4 regions of the Vibrio apostichopi genome follow, and region 1 is predicted to be linked to each of the others. Evidence: predicted binding sites of a transcription regulator. Region 1 holds the regulator's gene; each other region holds the start of a gene.

Region 1 (4,217 bases):
ACTTTTACAACCGCTTCAAAGAACTCAGCTTTGAGCTGAGTCTCTTCTAATTGCTGCTCGAGTTCTTTGATTCGTTGCTCTGGGGTTTGAGTTGAGGAAGAGTTTGACATAGTCGCTCCTAACGCTCTCGATTGTTCTGTTCCTTTAGACCAATCTAGTTGACCATGTTTGCGAAGCCAAACTAAAACGGTAGAGCGACCTTGGATCCCATAACGTTCTTGAGCTTGCTTATAAGTCATTTCGCCTTTTTCAACTTGGCTTACGACTGCCAATTTAAAGGCAAGAGAATAATCTCGTTGAGTACGTCTACTTGTTGTTTTCATGACACTCTCCAATTTCATGTTGGAAATGTGTCAACCATATTTAGGACGGTACAACTTTTATAAAAAAAGCCGCAAGAATGCGGCTTAGTTATGTAGATAGTTTGAACTGACAATATTAATTGACGCGACTGATAAGCTCTTCACGACGTTGCTGCGGTATTACAGACCAATGAGTACCATTGATCGCACCTTCAAGCGCCCAAAGCAGCTCAATGCTGACTGAGGAAGCATGCGATTCCTTGATGGCGTTAAATGCGTTTACAGAGCCAGATTCATATAAACATTCTACGGAATCGATCCCCGCCTTTTTCAACATACGCTCGGTAGCCAGTCGAAGGTTAGGGAGGTCCTTTAGTCGAGTTGGCTTAGCAGAAGACTGCTCAGCTTTCTCTTCTTTAGCAAAACCCAGAGACGTCGTAGCAAGTTGCAAGATTTTTTCTTGGTCTTGCCACAAACCTTCCGGCAATGCGAAATACTTAGTGACGACAGGGAAACCACGTTTTTTGTAGACGTATGGTTGAAACCCTTGTTGCTCGAATTGCTTTGTTGTGTCTTTGTCCGCTCTTATGTGCAGCTGGTCATTTACAACCAGAGCAAACATAGTGTCATCAGCAAAAAGCCCGAATCCACCAAACATTGAGCGTGATTTTATTTTTCCTAGGGGCTCAAATAATTTCATTGAGTCCTTTAGTATCGGTTTATCCATGTTATTTATCTCGGTGTATTTGAACTACGCCACCAAATAAGCAGGTCCGAGAGATTAGCAAAATGTTGCAATTAAATTGTCAATAAGCCGTAAATTACTAAATTGTTAGTAACTACTGCATTTTGCCATCGGTAACCCCGCTACCATACCAACGAGTGGTTTAGGCCGGAAGCTTTGCGTCTCACTCTTTCGAGTGGTTTGCCCTGTGCGTGACTGACTTAATAGAATAAAGTTTTTGTTGAATGAGGCTCACACCTGATATTTCAAAATGTGATGTTGCTTCAATTAATGATCTTGGTGTTATGCAACTGGGTTTATTTTGGCTGCTTATAAAAAAAGCGCACCCAAAGGTGCGCTTAATGAAATTAAACTCGATTTATCAATTAATTTAACGTTTTAACTGTGCTTCGTTCAACAATTTCAGGATGCATTTCGAAGACACGTTTTTCATGATCTTTATCTTTAATGCGTTCCAATAAAATTTCGAATGCATTTTTACCAACACGACGTTTAGGTTGGTGAACCGTCGTCAATGGTGGAGAGAAGTATTCTGCAAGTTCAATGTTGTCGTAACCGATAACCGAAATATCTTCAGGAATACGAATGCCTTGCTGTTGCAGGCGACTCATTAGGCCAAGTGCCATTGTGTCGTTAAAACAGAACACAGCGGTAGGGCGATCTTCCATCTGAGCAATTTTATCAGCCGCAAGTACAGCGGTATCACACTCAAAGTTACCTTCAATGATGAGCTTTTCGTCGGTTGTGACCTTCGCTTCATTGAGTGCGCGTTTGTAACCCGCGATGCGTTCTACACATGCTGCTTTGTCTAAGTGGCCACTTAAACAAGCAATCTTTGTGTGACCACGTTCTAGCAGGTACTTAGTTGCTAGGTAGCCGCCTTCTTCAGAGTTATCGATGATTTTATCAGCCTGAGAGGTTTCAGGCCCCCAATCCATGACAACTTTTGGGATATCTGCATGGCGATCTAACATGCCACGAAGTTCTTCTGTTAAGTCAGAACACATAACCAAGATGCCATCTACACGTTTTTCTGCAAGCATTCGAATGTAGTCACGTTGCTTCTCATAGATACCACCCGTGTTACACAGAATCAAAGTGTAACCTTGACGGTAGCAGTAGCTTTCAACACCATCGATCACTTCAGAGAAGAAGAGGTTTGTTGATTGAGTCACTAGCATGCCGATAGTGCGTGTTGAATTGCATTTCAAGCTACGAGCAACAGCACTTGGCGCGTAGTTTAATTCGTCAACGGCTTTGTTTACTTTCTCTTGAGTCGCTTCTGCAACAAAACGCGTTTTGTTGATTACGTGAGAAACGGTGGTAGTTGATACGCCTGCTAAGCGAGCGACATCTTTTATCGTGGCCATGGTTTTATCCTATTAGAAGCTACTTTCCCAAAGTACGGAATAAAGTAGCCGTTAAGCTACCTAACTAAGAGCTTAAATTTGTAGGGCTCTTTGGGGTATTAAAGTGCTAAAAAACAAAAAACCGCTATTGAGCGGCTTGTCTTAACACCGAAATGCTCTGAACTTAAATAAGCATAGCATTTCGTGAATGTTTCATATTTTATCGTTTGCGGTCACAATTTTAGACTGACTAGAAATTACTCGCAATAAAATTCACCCAGAAATCTGGGTGAATTGTCACATTTTATTGAATTTGTTTACTTAATCATCAGCGAATCTTATTCACCCGCTAAATACTGAGTGTCCAGATTACAGAAGGCAACGAGAAGAGAGGCAACCGATGCATAGAAACCGAATGAATCGATCTCACGACATCTAGCGTTGAACTTTGGTACCCAAGTAAGAAGTTGTTGTTCAATAAACTGTTGTTGAACAGCGAACGATTTTTCTAATTCTTCTTCAAGCTCAGTTTCATTTGAACGGATGATGAGATTACCAAGGAAATCAAGTTCGATAGCAATGTGGTCGGCTGGTTCTTTTAGATCTTGGTTTACCACCAAGTTGTGCTTAGCCATGATGTCTTCCATGTCTTTGGCTGGCTTGTCGTTTAACAGACCCGTTTCGCCGATATACATTGAAGCGTAAGGTAGAGCACCATGTTTATCTGTCTTTAAGAATAGATCGCAGAAGTCAGCAGACAGTTCTAGTTGGGCATCTTCACGTGTTTGTAGACGGTTCAATGCGTCTACCAGTTTATCAATCGCAGGCTTAAGTGTTTCGTTTTCGCCTAAACCAGTCAGAAAAGAACGAATCTCAACAGAGTGGTAGTGATCGAGTTCTTCTTGTGTGAGCTCTTTAGCGAACAAGCTTGATAGCCACCAGTATATTTCAGCTCTTTGTTCGTTGAATGCTTTCGTATCTTTCATTTCATAGATCCTGATTTAGTCTTGTGATGTTTATATACCCAAGCATCGTGAAGTCATTTGGGCATAAGCACACCAAGGCTCAATAACAAGGTTATTTGCTAAACGCAAAGTGACTCGTTAGTCGTAATGCCTATATTGAATTGCGATGGACGATAAATAGCAAGGTTTTAGATTGTCTTGTATCAAAAAAGATTCATGTTTCTCGCTTTTATCTGCTGTACCACTAGAATTGTTACTAGTTATGAATAGAATGGTTACTGAAACTATTAAATAAGAAAAGTGGTGTAGATGAGCTATCACGTATTAGTCGTAGAAGATGATGTGGTAACCCGCAGTAAGCTGGTTGGATATTTCCAGAACGAAGGTTACACAGTGAGTGAAGCGGAAAGCGGCGCTCAAATGAGAAACGTGTTGGAAGAAAACAACGTTGACCTCATTATGCTAGACATCAACTTACCAGGCGAAGATGGATTGATGCTAACTCGCGAATTACGCAGTCAATCGGACATTGGGATTATTTTAGTTACTGGACGCACGGATAGCATCGACAAAATTGTAGGCCTAGAAATGGGCGCAGACGATTATGTTACTAAACCCTTCGAACTTCGCGAGTTATTAGTTCGAGTTAAAAACTTACTTTGGCGTATTGCTGCTGCTCGTAAAACAGCGGTTGGTGCGACAGTTGAAGCAGAAGACGAATCTGTGGTTCGTTTTGGTGAGTGGACGTTTGATATCCCTCGTCGTGCTTTAAGTAAAAACGGTGAGCCAGTTAAGCTGACTAAAGCAGAATATGAGCTGCTCGTTGCGCTTTCTTCTTACCCTAACCAAGTGTTAA
Region 2 (4,217 bases), 290 kb from region 1:
AAAGCGTATTGGTGACGAGTACGGTGTTCAACCAAGGTTCATTGTCGCTCTATGGGGCGTAGAAAGTAATTTTGGCAAGTTCACGGGTAATTACAGTGTTATCGATGCTTTAACCACCATGGCTTACGAAGGGCGCAGAGAAGCGTTGTTCCGTAGCGAAGCGATGGCAGCGTTAACGATTCTTGACCAAGGCCATATTGCACCCAAAGAGATGAAAGGCTCTTGGGCTGGCGCGATGGGGCAGCCTCAGTTTATGCCAAGCTCATTCTTAGCTTATGCCGCTGACGGTAACGGCGACGGTAAGAAAGATATTTGGGGCACTGAAGAAGATGTATTTGCTTCGGCGGCTAATTATCTCAGCCAATCAGGTTGGGATGACAAATATACGTGGGGCCGTCAGGTTCATGTTCCGGCAAGCGTGTCTATCGAGATGCAAGGCCGAGGTGAAGACAAAGCGAAATACTTAAAAGAGTGGTCTGAACTCGGTATTAAACGCTTTGACGATCGTCCATTACCAACGCTTGATGAAGATATTAAAGCTTGGCTAATTATGCCAGACGATGAAACCGGCCGTTCGTACCTCATTTACAACAACTACAATGTGTTAATGAAGTGGAATCGTTCTTACTACTTTGCGTTGGCGGTCAGCCACCTAGCAGATAGAATTAAGTTTGATTAGTCGACCTAATTTGGTTAATTGATTTAGGTCGCTTTGATAGCATTTGGCCTACCATAGGCAGAACGAACTAAAGGACTCTTCGGAGTCCTTTTTCTTTTATATTTCAGAGATTTTTAAAGGTGGTCTTGTGCTAACAGATAGAGCCGCACAGATGGTGATATTCCATGCGTTAATCAAGCATGAAGGCTTTACCAGTGCAGCAAAAAGTTTGAATGTGTCGGTGTCTCACATCAGTAAGCAGGTTGCTTTGCTCGAAGACTCGATAGGTATCAAGCTAGTGCAAAGAACCACACGCAGCCTGACACTAACCGAAGCAGGGGAAGTGTTCTATCAGCACTGTGAGCAGCTGTTCAACACCGTGAAAGCGGCTCAAATGGATATGGACAGCCAGCGAGATGATATCTCAGGGATATTGCGAGTAGGCTTGTCACAGTCATTTGGCACACTGCATATCATTCCTGCGATTGATCAGCTCAGACAGCTCTATCCGCAGCTGAGAATCGAAGTGCATTTGTTCGACTACAAAGTGGATATGATTGAAGAGCGTTTGGATCTCTGGATCACCAACAATGAAGATTTGCCTGAAGGTTATATTGCGCAGCGCTTAGCCGATAGCCAGTTTGTGGTGGCGGCATCACCGGATTATCTGATCAAGGCAGGGACTCCTCATGTGCCATCTGATCTTATTGACCATAACTGCCTTATCTATCGCAGCCGTGAACGAGACTACACATCGTGGGCATTTGATAACGGCCAAGAAAACCTCAGCGTTAAAGTGGCGGGCGATTACTCAGTGGATTTGGCTGAAGCGGTACGAGACGCGGCTGTGTCAGGCTGGGGAGTTGCTTATCTGGCGACTTACTTAGTCAAAGAAGAGTTTAGGACAGGTAAGCTCATCCAAGTATTACCGGAGTGGCGAGCGAGCCAATTGATGCCATTTTACGCTGTATATCCGAGTAGAAAGAACATGCCGAAGAAGCTTTCAGCTGTGATTGAGTTCATTAAAGATCATATCGGATCGCCGACTTATTGGGATGAAAACCTCAAAACCTGTGTTGAGCTGCACCGTTAACTGTTTCCTAATCTATAAATATAATTTCCATATGGAAAAAGTATGCTTTTTAAGCAAGTTAAATCATTAAAATTCAATGCTTTAATATAATCATAGGTGAGGCAGTGATAATCCCAACATCACATTAACAACCGCACCTTGCCGCAAACGATTTCCTCTATACAATGCGTCGCCTTTCCTACCTACAACTTTTAGGTTGACGCATATGGCTTCCCTACTTGGAATTATCACTATTTTAGTAGCCGCTTGGTTACTATCTACGGACAGAAAAAATATTCCGCTAAGAACCGTCTCTTTGGCTTTCTTACTGCAAATTTCATTCGCGCTATTGGTTCTTTATGTGCCAATGGGTAAAGAAGTGCTGAATGCAGCTACTGGTGCGGTGTCTAGCTTGATCAACTACGGTCAAGAGGGGATTAACTTCCTATTTGGTGGCCTCACGAATAACGGATTTGTTTTCGCTATTAACGTTCTCGGTATCATTATCTTTTTCTCTGCACTGATTTCAGGTTTGTACCACATCGGCTTTATGCCAAAGGTGATCAACCTTATCGGCGGTGCTTTGCAAAAGTTCTTAGGTACAGGTCGTGCGGAATCACTGTCTGCTACTGCGAATATTTTTGTTGGCATGATCGAAGCGCCATTGGTGGTTAAACCTTACTTGAAGCATATGACGGATTCACAGTTGTTTGCCGTGATGGTGTGTGGTTTAGCTTCTGTTGCTGGTGGTACGTTAGTGGGTTATGCATCGCTTGGTGTTGATTTGAATTACCTTATCGCTGCGGCATTCATGTCTGCACCTGCTGGTCTATTGATGGCCAAGATTTTGGTACCAGGCAGCGCAGATGAGGCTCAAGAAAATATTGAGTCTGACGTTGAAATTCCACGAGCAACAAACGTAGTTGAGGCAATGGCAGATGGGGCTATGTCTGGACTTCGTATTGCCGTTGCAGTGGGTGCGACACTTCTGGCCTTTATCAGTGTGATTGCAATGCTGAATGGTTTGTTAGGTATTGTTGGTGGTTGGTTTGGCGTAAACCTAAGCTTCGAACTTATCCTAGGTTATGTGTTCGCACCCGTTGCATGGCTGATCGGTGTGCCGTGGTCTGAGGCTGTGGTTGCTGGTTCGCTGATCGGTAACAAAATCGTTGTCAACGAGTTTGTGGCTTTCATTCAGTTAATGGACGTAAAAGACGCATTGAGTGAACACTCAAAAGCGATCGTTACTTTCGCGCTATGTGGTTTTGCCAATATCTCTACGATGGCAATTCTGATTGGTGGTTTGGGCAGCTTAGTTCCAGAGCGTCGTTCTTTCATCTCACAATACGGCTTTAAAGCGATTTGTGCGGGTGTACTTGCCAACTTAATGAGCGCAGCGATTGCTGGTGTGGTGCTTTCTCTTTAAGTCCCTCTTCGTTAATTGATGAGTGTTTTCTAACTGGGTTCTAAGTACCCAGTTAGATTTTTAATACTGTGTTGCCCCATAAGTAAAGTGACTGATTAATCACAATAATATTCGGTTAGTGTGATAAAGAGATCCTATAGTGTAATGACGTAGTTTTTCTTATTCAGTTAATAAGTTTGTACCACAGGGTGTGGTGCAAACCTTTTAGGGGCATAAATGGATTTGTCGATTACTTCATCCTTGGCGTTAATTGGACTGCTGTCTTTAACGTGTCAATTGTTAGGCTGGCGCTTACGTCTACCTGCTATTCTTCCTCTTCTTATTGTCGGTCTGCTTTTAGGTCCCGGTCTCAACATCCTTAATCCCGATGCCATTTTTGGTGACGTGCTATTTCCGCTGATTTCATTAGGTGTCGCCATCATTCTGTTTGAAGGTGCATTGACCCTGAACTTCAAAGAAATAAGAGGTCACGGTCGCATGGTGACGCACCTCGTGAGTTTCGGTATGTTGATTACATGGGCGTGCATTGTCGTTGGTGCTCATTACTTTGTGGATTTCAGTTGGCCATTAGCCGCGTTGTTTGCCGCCTTAGTGGTGGTCACGGGGCCAACCGTTATTGTTCCCATGCTGCGCAGCATTCAACCCAAATCTTCGTTAGGCAGTATCTTGCGCTGGGAAGGGATAGTGATTGACCCGATTGGCGCTCTGTTTGCTGTTCTCGTTTACGAATACATTGTCTCTTCAGCCGATCCTACGGGCCATGTCCTGTCGGCCTTAGGGCTGACTCTGGCCATCGGTTTAGGCTTGGGGATCATCGGTGGCTATTTGATTGCCAAAATGCTGCAAGGGCATTGGGTTCCGCACTATTTGCGGAACGTGGCAGTCCTGACGCTAATGCTGGCGGCGTTCTCTTTTTCTAATGACTTAAGTGAAGAATCTGGCTTATTAACCGTGACCATCATGGGGATTTGGCTTGCCAACGTGAAAGGCTTGGATCTTGAAGATATTATTGAGTTCAAAGAGACCTTAACCGTGTTACTCATTTCTGCCTTGTTTATCTT
Region 3 (4,217 bases), 420 kb from region 1:
GCGCCTTTTGGTAATGCTAGCCTGATTGATGAAGACGTTGAGATAAACTTCCAAGAAGAGACTACGCCAAATGATGTGGTTACGGTCGTTGCAACACAGCCTCTAACATGCAATGAAGAGTGGTTTAGGATGAAGCCAGGCGAATACGCACTGTTTCATTTTGGTGAGCTGATCGGCAATAACCATAAAGCGTTGGAAGATGTTGCTTACGCACCTAAAAAGGTTGCAAGCCAAGCACCAACTGAGCCATTGAGCTAAGTATTCCGAATAGTATTATTTTGAAACGCATAAAAGAAAGGCCGCTTACTGAACTAATAAATCAGTAAGCGGCCTTTTTTTGATTTGATTTGATTTGATTTGATTTGATTTCTGACGAATTACTCTTCTGCGTAACCGTGCTTGCCTAATGGTTTACCGTCTAAGATTGCTTGTCCGTTTGCCATTGATAAACGATCTTCCGCGAACCATTTGCAGACCATAGGGTAAATGCAGTGTTCTTGGGTGAGCACTCGGCTTGCTAGCATGTCGGCATCATCCCCTTCAAATACTGGTACCTTAGCTTGTAAGATTACAGGGCCACCGTCGAGCTCTTCGGTAACAAAGTGGACACTGGTGCCATGCTCTTTGTCCTGAGCATCAATAGCACGCTGGTGGGTGTGCAGCCCTGGATATTTAGGTAACAAAGAAGGGTGGATATTGATCATTTTACCCGCGTAATGACGAACAAACTCTGAACTCAGAATGCGCATGTAGCCAGCGAGTACAATCAGGTCGGGTTGGTAAGCATCGATCTGAACCATCAATTCATGATCAAACTCTTCACGCGAGTTAAATTCTTTTGGATTCACCGAGTGAGCGTCAACATCTGCTGATTTTGCGCGCTCTAGACCAAAAGCATCCTCTTTATTTGAGAAAACGGCCTTAACAGAGGCGTCAATCGTGTGGTTGTCACAGGCATCCAAAATAGCTTGTAAGTTGCTTCCGCTTCCTGAGACTAAAACGACGATGTTTTTCTTAGAGTGACTGTTATTCATAGAATGGCTGTTCTTCATAGAGTGGGTCATGCGATTGGTTAACTAAAGTATTTACAATTTACCTACATAAACTAAGGTTTTCTGCGGGCTAAATAGCAAAATGAGGACCAATAGGTCCTCATTTATTAACTAAGTAAGTGAACGTATCACTTATTTAATTTCAACTTGCTCTTCGCCAGCTTCAGCGTTTGCGATCTCACCGATAACCCAAGCGTTTTCGCCTTCAGCTTTCAGTAGTTCAACAGCAGCGTCTGCTTGATCTTTAGGTAGAGCAACAATTAGACCTACGCCACAGTTGAAAGTGCGGTACATTTCAAATGTCTCCACGTTTCCTTTCTCTTGTAGCCAGCTGAAAATAGCAGGCCATTCCCAGCTCTTGCCATCAATCACTGCTTTAGTGCTTTCTGGAAGTACGCGTGGGATGTTTTCCCAGAAACCACCACCTGTGATGTGCGAAATAGCATGAATGTCATGCTCTGCAATCATCTTAAGTGCCGATTTGATGTAAATCTTAGTAGGTTCTAGTAGGTGCTCACCGATAGTGCGACCTTCTAGTTCTTCATTTTTATCAGCACCAGAAACTTCTAGAACTTTACGAATCAAAGAGTAACCGTTTGAGTGTGGACCGCTTGAGCCAACAGCGATAAGTGCGTCGCCTGCTGCTACTTTAGTACCATCAATGATGTCAGCTTTTTCTACAACACCAACACAGAAGCCAGCAACGTCGTAGTCGTCGCCTTCGTACATGCCTGGCATTTCAGCCGTTTCGCCACCGATTAGTGCACAACCTGCTTGAACACAACCTTCAGCAATACCTGAAACAACGTCTGCTGCTGTATCTACATCTAGCTTACCTGTTGCGTAGTAGTCTAGGAAGAATAGCGGCTCACCACCTTGAACGATTAGATCGTTCACACACATTGCCACTAGGTCGATACCAATGGTGTCGTGTTTTTTCATATCCAAAGCAAGGCGAAGTTTAGTACCAACACCATCAGTACCTGAAACAAGCACTGGCTCTTTGTATTTCGTTGGAAGTTCACATAGGGCGCCAAAGCCACCAATACCGCCCATTACTTCAGGGCGACGAGTGCGTTTAACGGCACCTTTAATACGGTCTACTAGTGCATTACCTGCGTCGATATCAACACCAGCGTCTTTGTAGCTTAGAGAAGAAGTATTACCACTCACGGGATAGTCCTCGAACTTAAGTTGGATGTGAAAACGGCGCTATTCTAACAGGGCTTGATTACCAAGAGCAAACGTTTGCGCGGTTTTTTTTATTAGAATAAAGATTCTGAAATAACCTTAGAGTTCGTGTATAATCTACAGGTTTGTTTAAATATTGCCGGAGTTGGAAATGAAAGTTGTTGAAGTGAAACACCCGCTAGTAAAACATAAAATTGGCCTGATGCGTGAAGGTGAGATTAGCACTAAGCGTTTTCGTGAGCTAGCGACAGAAGTGGGTAGCCTTCTAACATACGAAGCGACATCAGACTTTGAAACTGAGCGTGTAACTATTAATGGTTGGAACGGTCCAGTTGAAGTTGACCAAATTAAAGGTAAAAAAGTAACTGTAGTGCCAATCTTGCGTGCTGGTCTAGGCATGATGGACGGCGTTCTTGAGCACATCCCAAGTGCACGTATCAGCGTTGTTGGTATCTACCGTGACGAAGAAACGCTTGAGCCAGTACCATACTTCAACAAGCTTGCATCTAACATCGACGAGCGTATTGCTCTAGTGGTAGATCCAATGCTTGCGACAGGTGGTTCTATGATTGCAACGATCGACCTAATGAAAGAGAAAGGTTGTAAGCACTTTAAGATTCTTGTGCTTGTAGCGGCTCCTGAAGGTATCGCTGCTCTAGAAAAAGCGCACCCAGACGTTGAGCTTTACACGGCTGCAATCGATGAGAAGCTAAACGACAAGGGCTACATTGTTCCTGGTCTTGGCGATGCTGGTGATAAGATCTTCGGTACTAAGTAATTCGGTTTCAGCGTAAGTGACTCTAAACCGTTTCTTAACTTGCTGAATTAGCCGTATTAATAAAAAGGGAGAGCATTCGATGCTCTCCCTTTTTTGATCTTGCTAGCTTGTGATGCTCTTTACTGAGTATAACAAGCCTCTATTAGTTCGTTGATTTGCAGTTAGTCTATTTGCGCTTTATCTACAACGGTGTTGTCGCCTAGCTCTTCAGGAAGGACTAGGTTCAGTAGAATCGCCACGATACCGCATAAGCTTACGCCTTGAAGGCTAAAGTCACCGATGCCAAATGCCATGCCGCCAATACCGAATACTAGAGTAATACCGACAATCACAAGGTTACGTGATTTGTGTAGGTCAACTTTGCTCTGAATTAGGGTGTTCAGGCCGACTGTTGCGATTGAACCAAACAGTAGAATCATGATGCCGCCCATTACAGGAACTGGAATCGTTTGAAGTAGAGCACCTAACTTACCAACCAGTGCTAGAACAATCGCTGTTACTGCAGCCCAAGTCATGATTACTGGGTTAAATGCTTTCGTCAGCATTACCGCACCTGTTACTTCACTGTAGGTTGTGTTTGGTGGCGCGCCCAGCATAGAAGCTGCAATCGTCGCCACACCGTCACCTGTGATCGTGCGGTGTAGACCTGGTTTTTTAAGGTAGTCTTTGCCGGTTACGTTAGAGATAGCAAGCATGTCGCCAACGTGTTCAACGGCCGGTGCAATCGCAACAAACACCATAAAGAAGATAGCGTTGATATTGAACTCTGGCGCGGTGAAGTTAGGTAGAGCTAACCAAGCAGCTTGGGCAACTGGTGTGAAATCAACGACACCGTAAACCAAGCTTGTGATGTAACCCGCGACAATGCCACCAAAGATAGGTAGTAGCTTAAGGAAGCCTTTCGAGAACACACTGATGACAATCGTCACTAGCAATGAAATAGATGAAATCCACAATGCTGCGTCTGCATCGATAAGCTGGACTGCACCGTCGCCTGTTTTACCTAGCGCCATGTTTACCGCAACAGGAGCAAGACCTAAACCGATCACCATGATCACAGGGCCAACCACGACGGGTGGAAGCAGCTTATGGATGAAGGCTACGCCACGTACTTTAATCAACGCACCCATTAATACATACACAACACCGGCTGCCATTAGGCCGCCCATGGTTGCACCTACACCCCAAGTTTGAAT
Region 4 (4,217 bases), 1.4 Mb from region 1:
TCGGCATAACATGGCTATTTTGTAATATGACTTGAAAAAAATGCCACCCGCCTCCACTTAAAGCTTCTACTTAATGTGAAAATCATCATCAAAAACATGTTGCGCACTGTTCATTACAGTTAAACCGCATTCATTTCTAACTGAAAAGGCACTGTCCTATATGAAAACGACTAATGAAGCTGTCAGACTCGATAAATGGTTGTGGGCAGCACGCTTTTATAAGACTCGCTCAATTGCTCGCAACATGGTCGATGGTGGCAAAGTCCACTATAATGGTCAGCGCAGCAAACCCAGCAAAATCGTAGAACTTGGTGCAGTAATTACTCTGCGCCAAGGTAATGAAGAAAAGACGGTCACCATAGAGAAAATATCCGCACACCGTGGCGGAGCGCCAGTCGCTCAAACACTCTATGAAGAAACCACCGAAAGCTTGGCAAAAAGAGAAGAATTTGCACAACAGCGCAAGCTCAATGCTCATAGCCCAGCACCAGAACGTCGCCCAGACAAAAAGCAACGTCGTGACATCATCAAGTTCAAGACTCAATAAGCTAGAAGGAATAGCCAAATGGCAGACCCAATGTCTACAAGTAATGTTTTAAATCGCTACCTATTTGAAGACCTATCAGTACGTGGTGAATTGGTACAAATGGACGAAGCGTACCAACAGATTATTTCTAGCAAGGAATACCCAGCGCCAGTACAAAAGCTGTTGGGTGAGCTACTGGTTTCAACGACGCTACTAACGGCGACTCTAAAGTTTGAAGGCTCTATCACGATGCAACTGCAAGGTGATGGCCCAGTATCTCTCGCTGTTATTAATGGCGATAACGATCAGAAGATCCGTGGTGTTGCTCGCTTTGACGGTGACATTGCTGACGACGCTGGCCTGCACGATCTGATGGGTAAAGGCCACCTAGTGATCACTATCGATCCTAAAAAAGGTGAACGTTACCAAGGTATCGTTGGTCTTGAAGGTGACACGCTTGCTGAAGTACTTGAAGGTTACTTCGCAAACTCTGAACAGCTAAAGACTCGTCTATGGCTACGCACGGGCGAACATGAAAGCAAAGCACACGCTGCTGGTATGCTGCTGCAGGTTATGCCTGACGGTACCGGTACGCCAGATGACTTCGAACACCTAGAACAGTTAACTGACACCGTAAAAAATGAAGAGTTGTTCTCTCTAGAAGCAAATGACCTGTTGTACCGTCTATACAACCAAGAGAAGGTTCAGGTATTTACCCCACAACCGGTTGAGTTCTTCTGTGGTTGTTCTCGTCAACGCAGCGGTGCGGCTATCATTACTGTTGCTCAAGAAGAGATCTACGACATCATCAGCACTGAAGGAAGTGTGGCTCTTCATTGTGATTACTGTGGCACAAACTACTCTTTTGATAAGAACGACGTTGACGCTCTGTACGCAGAAGCAGCAGATAAAGGCGACAATACGGTTCATTAATTTACAGCGTACCAAAAACACGTAATTTACCCCACAAAGGTCAGCGCTCAGCTGGCCTTTTTTGTGATCAAAATAGCGCAAACTCCGTAACATCTCGTAATAAAATCACCGCTTAATTTTAATCAATTAATAATGTTCTCGCCCCTAGCGCAAAGGTTTGCGTACAGGATAGACTAGTTAGGCCAATATGTGACGAGACGCTTAAAACCCCAAGATTAATATGGATACTTTTTGAGCTGTATCCCTGTTTCCCCAGAGTCTCGTTGCTAGCATGGTGAGCAGATAACAATAAAAAATTAATACAAAATCCCTACAAAATATCCTACAAGGAGCACCTATGACCGTTATGGAACATACTAAGGCTGCACAAATTGATCTAACTAAGCACGGACTGACTGGCGTTACTGAAGTTCTTCGTAATCCTAGCTACGAGCAGTTATTCGTTGAAGAGACACTGCCAGGTTTGGAAGGCTACGAAAAAGGCGTAGTAACGGAACTAGGCTCTGTTGCGGTTGACACTGGTATCTTTACTGGCCGCTCACCAAAAGATAAATACATCGTTAAAGATGACACTACACGCGATACCATGTGGTGGTCAGATCAAGGCAAAAATGACAACAAACCAATTACAACTGAAGTGTGGGATGAGCTGAAAGAGCTTGTGACAACTCAGCTATCTGGCAAGCGCCTGTTTGTCATTGACGGTTACTGTGGTGCTAACCCTGATACGCGCTTAAGTGTACGTATTATCACTGAAGTAGCGTGGCAAGCGCACTTCGTTAAGAACATGTTCATTCGTCCAACTGACGAAGAGCTAGCAACGTTCGAACCTGATTTCGTGGTAATGAACGGTGCTAAAACAACGAACCCTAACTGGGAAAAACAGGGTCTAAACTCTGAAAACTTCGTTGCTTTCAACCTAACAGAGCGCGTTCAAATCATCGGTGGTACTTGGTACGGCGGTGAGATGAAGAAAGGCATGTTCGCAATGATGAACTACCTTCTTCCTCTGCAAGGCATTGCTTCAATGCACTGTAGTGCTAACGTTGGTGAAGAAGGCGATGTAGCGATATTCTTCGGCCTATCTGGTACCGGTAAAACAACCCTATCAACGGATCCTAAGCGTGAGCTAATAGGTGATGATGAGCACGGTTGGGACGATGATGGCATCTTCAACTTTGAAGGTGGTTGTTACGCGAAGACGATTCGTCTATCTAAAGAAGCGGAACCAGAAATCTACAATGCAATCCGTCGTGATGCGCTGCTAGAAAACGTAACGGTTCGTGGCGATGGTTCTATCGATTTTGATGACGGTTCTAAAACAGAGAACACTCGTGTTTCTTACCCGATTCACCACATCGACAACATCGTTAAGCCAGTATCAAAAGCCGGTCATGCTCAAAAAGTTATCTTCCTAACAGCAGATGCATTTGGTGTTCTACCACCAGTATCTAAGCTGACTCCGGAGCAAACTAAATACCACTTCCTATCTGGCTTCACTGCTAAGCTAGCAGGTACAGAGCGTGGTATTACTGAACCAACACCAACGTTCTCTGCGGCATTTGGTGCGGCATTCCTAACTCTTCACCCAACTCAGTACGCTGAAGTGCTTGTGAAGCGCATGGAAGCGGCTGGCGCTGAAGCTTACCTAGTGAACACTGGTTGGAATGGCACAGGCAAACGTATCTCGATCCAAGATACTCGTGGCATCATCGACGCTATCCTAGATGGCTCAATCGACCAAGCCGAAACTAAGGTTATCCCGATGTTTAACCTAGAAGTACCGCTAGCGTTGCACGATGTTGACCCTGCGATTCTTGACCCACGCGATACGTACACTGACCCACTACAATGGGAAAGCAAAGCGAAAGATCTAGCGGAACGCTTCATCAACAACTTTGATAAGTACACAGACAACGCTGAAGGTAAGTCGCTGGTTGCCGCTGGTCCTCAACTCGACTAATCCACCATCTGCTCGGGCTTAGCCAAAAGCGAACGCCCAATTTAAAATGATATTTTTGTAGCAAGCCCCTCTTTTGAGGGGCTTTTTTGTTGATGCTTGACCCTTTTTGTTCCACTCTGTTTTGAGACAATTGAAATTTAAGGCTTTCAGGGAATGAAAAAGGTATTCATGGTGTTCGGCATTGTGTTGGCTATCGCCGTTGCAACTATCGCAGCGTTGCTATTAAGCCTGCAGACGCAATACCGTGCGGATGTTGCTAACTTTTTTATCAAGCATACGATTGAACAACCTGTACTCATTGAGGATGTTGAGTATCAGGCGCCTTATCACATCACTTTAATGGGCATTACCCTGCCTCAAGCCCAACCAGAAAAGCAGCCACCTCTGTACGTCGACAAGATCGATATCTGGTTCAGTCCTTACTCTGTAACAGAAGCCCAATTAGTGTTGGATTCTGTTTTGATCAGCGGCCTGCAACTGGATACCAATAACCTAAAGATTCTCGATCCCTTGTTCGCGCAGCAACATATCAAGCTCCACCAGCTCGCTCTTCATGACTTAGACTTTTCAACACCAGACTTTAATGCGCGTGGCATCGACCTGCAGATCTCCGATCCCACCTGGGATAACCACAGCTCAATACTGCCCTACGGAAAAACACAACTCACTGCCGCACAACTCTATTGGCAAGATGAAGCCTTTGACAACTTATTGATTGATCTCGATCTAAAGCCCAATGACAGCACTCTTTATGGCGCTTCATTTGAATGGCGAGGGGCTAAGATTTCTGGGCAA

What was found. The regulator PurR, encoded in region 1, represses purine synthesis genes. The targets are predictions, from matches to a motif close to TNANGNAAACGTTTNCNTNA.
Region 2: a site for PurR is predicted at 1,891-1,910, ahead of QUF19_RS12360 (NupC/NupG family nucleoside CNT transporter). Genes of this name have one in related genera too.
Region 3: a site for PurR is predicted at 2,289-2,308, ahead of purM (phosphoribosylformylglycinamidine cyclo-ligase). Genes of this name have one in related genera too.
Region 4: a site for PurR is predicted at 1,605-1,624, ahead of pckA (phosphoenolpyruvate carboxykinase (ATP)). Genes of this name have one in related genera too.

What each region holds. Positions count from the first base shown of each region.
Region 1 covers NZ_AP028067.1:2,492,416-2,496,632, reverse strand. The annotation lists partial or broken gene QUF19_RS11090 (IS3 family transposase) at 1-323, opposite strand, end outside; gene QUF19_RS11085 (TfoX/Sxy family DNA transformation protein) at 439-1,029, opposite strand; cyclic di-GMP riboswitch class I at 1,157-1,242, opposite strand; gene purR (HTH-type transcriptional repressor PurR) at 1,413-2,417, opposite strand; gene torD (molecular chaperone TorD) at 2,735-3,382, opposite strand; gene torR (two-component system response regulator TorR) at 3,671-4,217, shown strand, end outside.
Region 2 covers NZ_AP028067.1:2,782,297-2,786,513, reverse strand. The annotation lists gene QUF19_RS12370 (lytic murein transglycosylase) at 1-679, shown strand, start outside; gene QUF19_RS12365 (LysR family transcriptional regulator) at 831-1,751, shown strand; gene QUF19_RS12360 (NupC/NupG family nucleoside CNT transporter) at 1,957-3,156, shown strand; gene QUF19_RS12355 (cation:proton antiporter) at 3,373-4,217, shown strand, end outside.
Region 3 covers NZ_AP028067.1:2,911,650-2,915,866, reverse strand. The annotation lists gene QUF19_RS12980 (class II glutamine amidotransferase) at 1-258, shown strand, start outside; gene purN (phosphoribosylglycinamide formyltransferase) at 378-1,064, opposite strand; gene purM (phosphoribosylformylglycinamidine cyclo-ligase) at 1,185-2,225, opposite strand; gene upp (uracil phosphoribosyltransferase) at 2,395-3,021, shown strand; gene QUF19_RS12960 (uracil-xanthine permease family protein) at 3,183-4,217, opposite strand, start outside.
Region 4 covers NZ_AP028067.1:120,172-124,388, reverse strand. The annotation lists gene hslR (ribosome-associated heat shock protein Hsp15) at 161-547, shown strand; gene hslO (Hsp33 family molecular chaperone HslO) at 566-1,459, shown strand; gene pckA (phosphoenolpyruvate carboxykinase (ATP)) at 1,797-3,422, shown strand; gene QUF19_RS00530 (AsmA family protein) at 3,576-4,217, shown strand, end outside.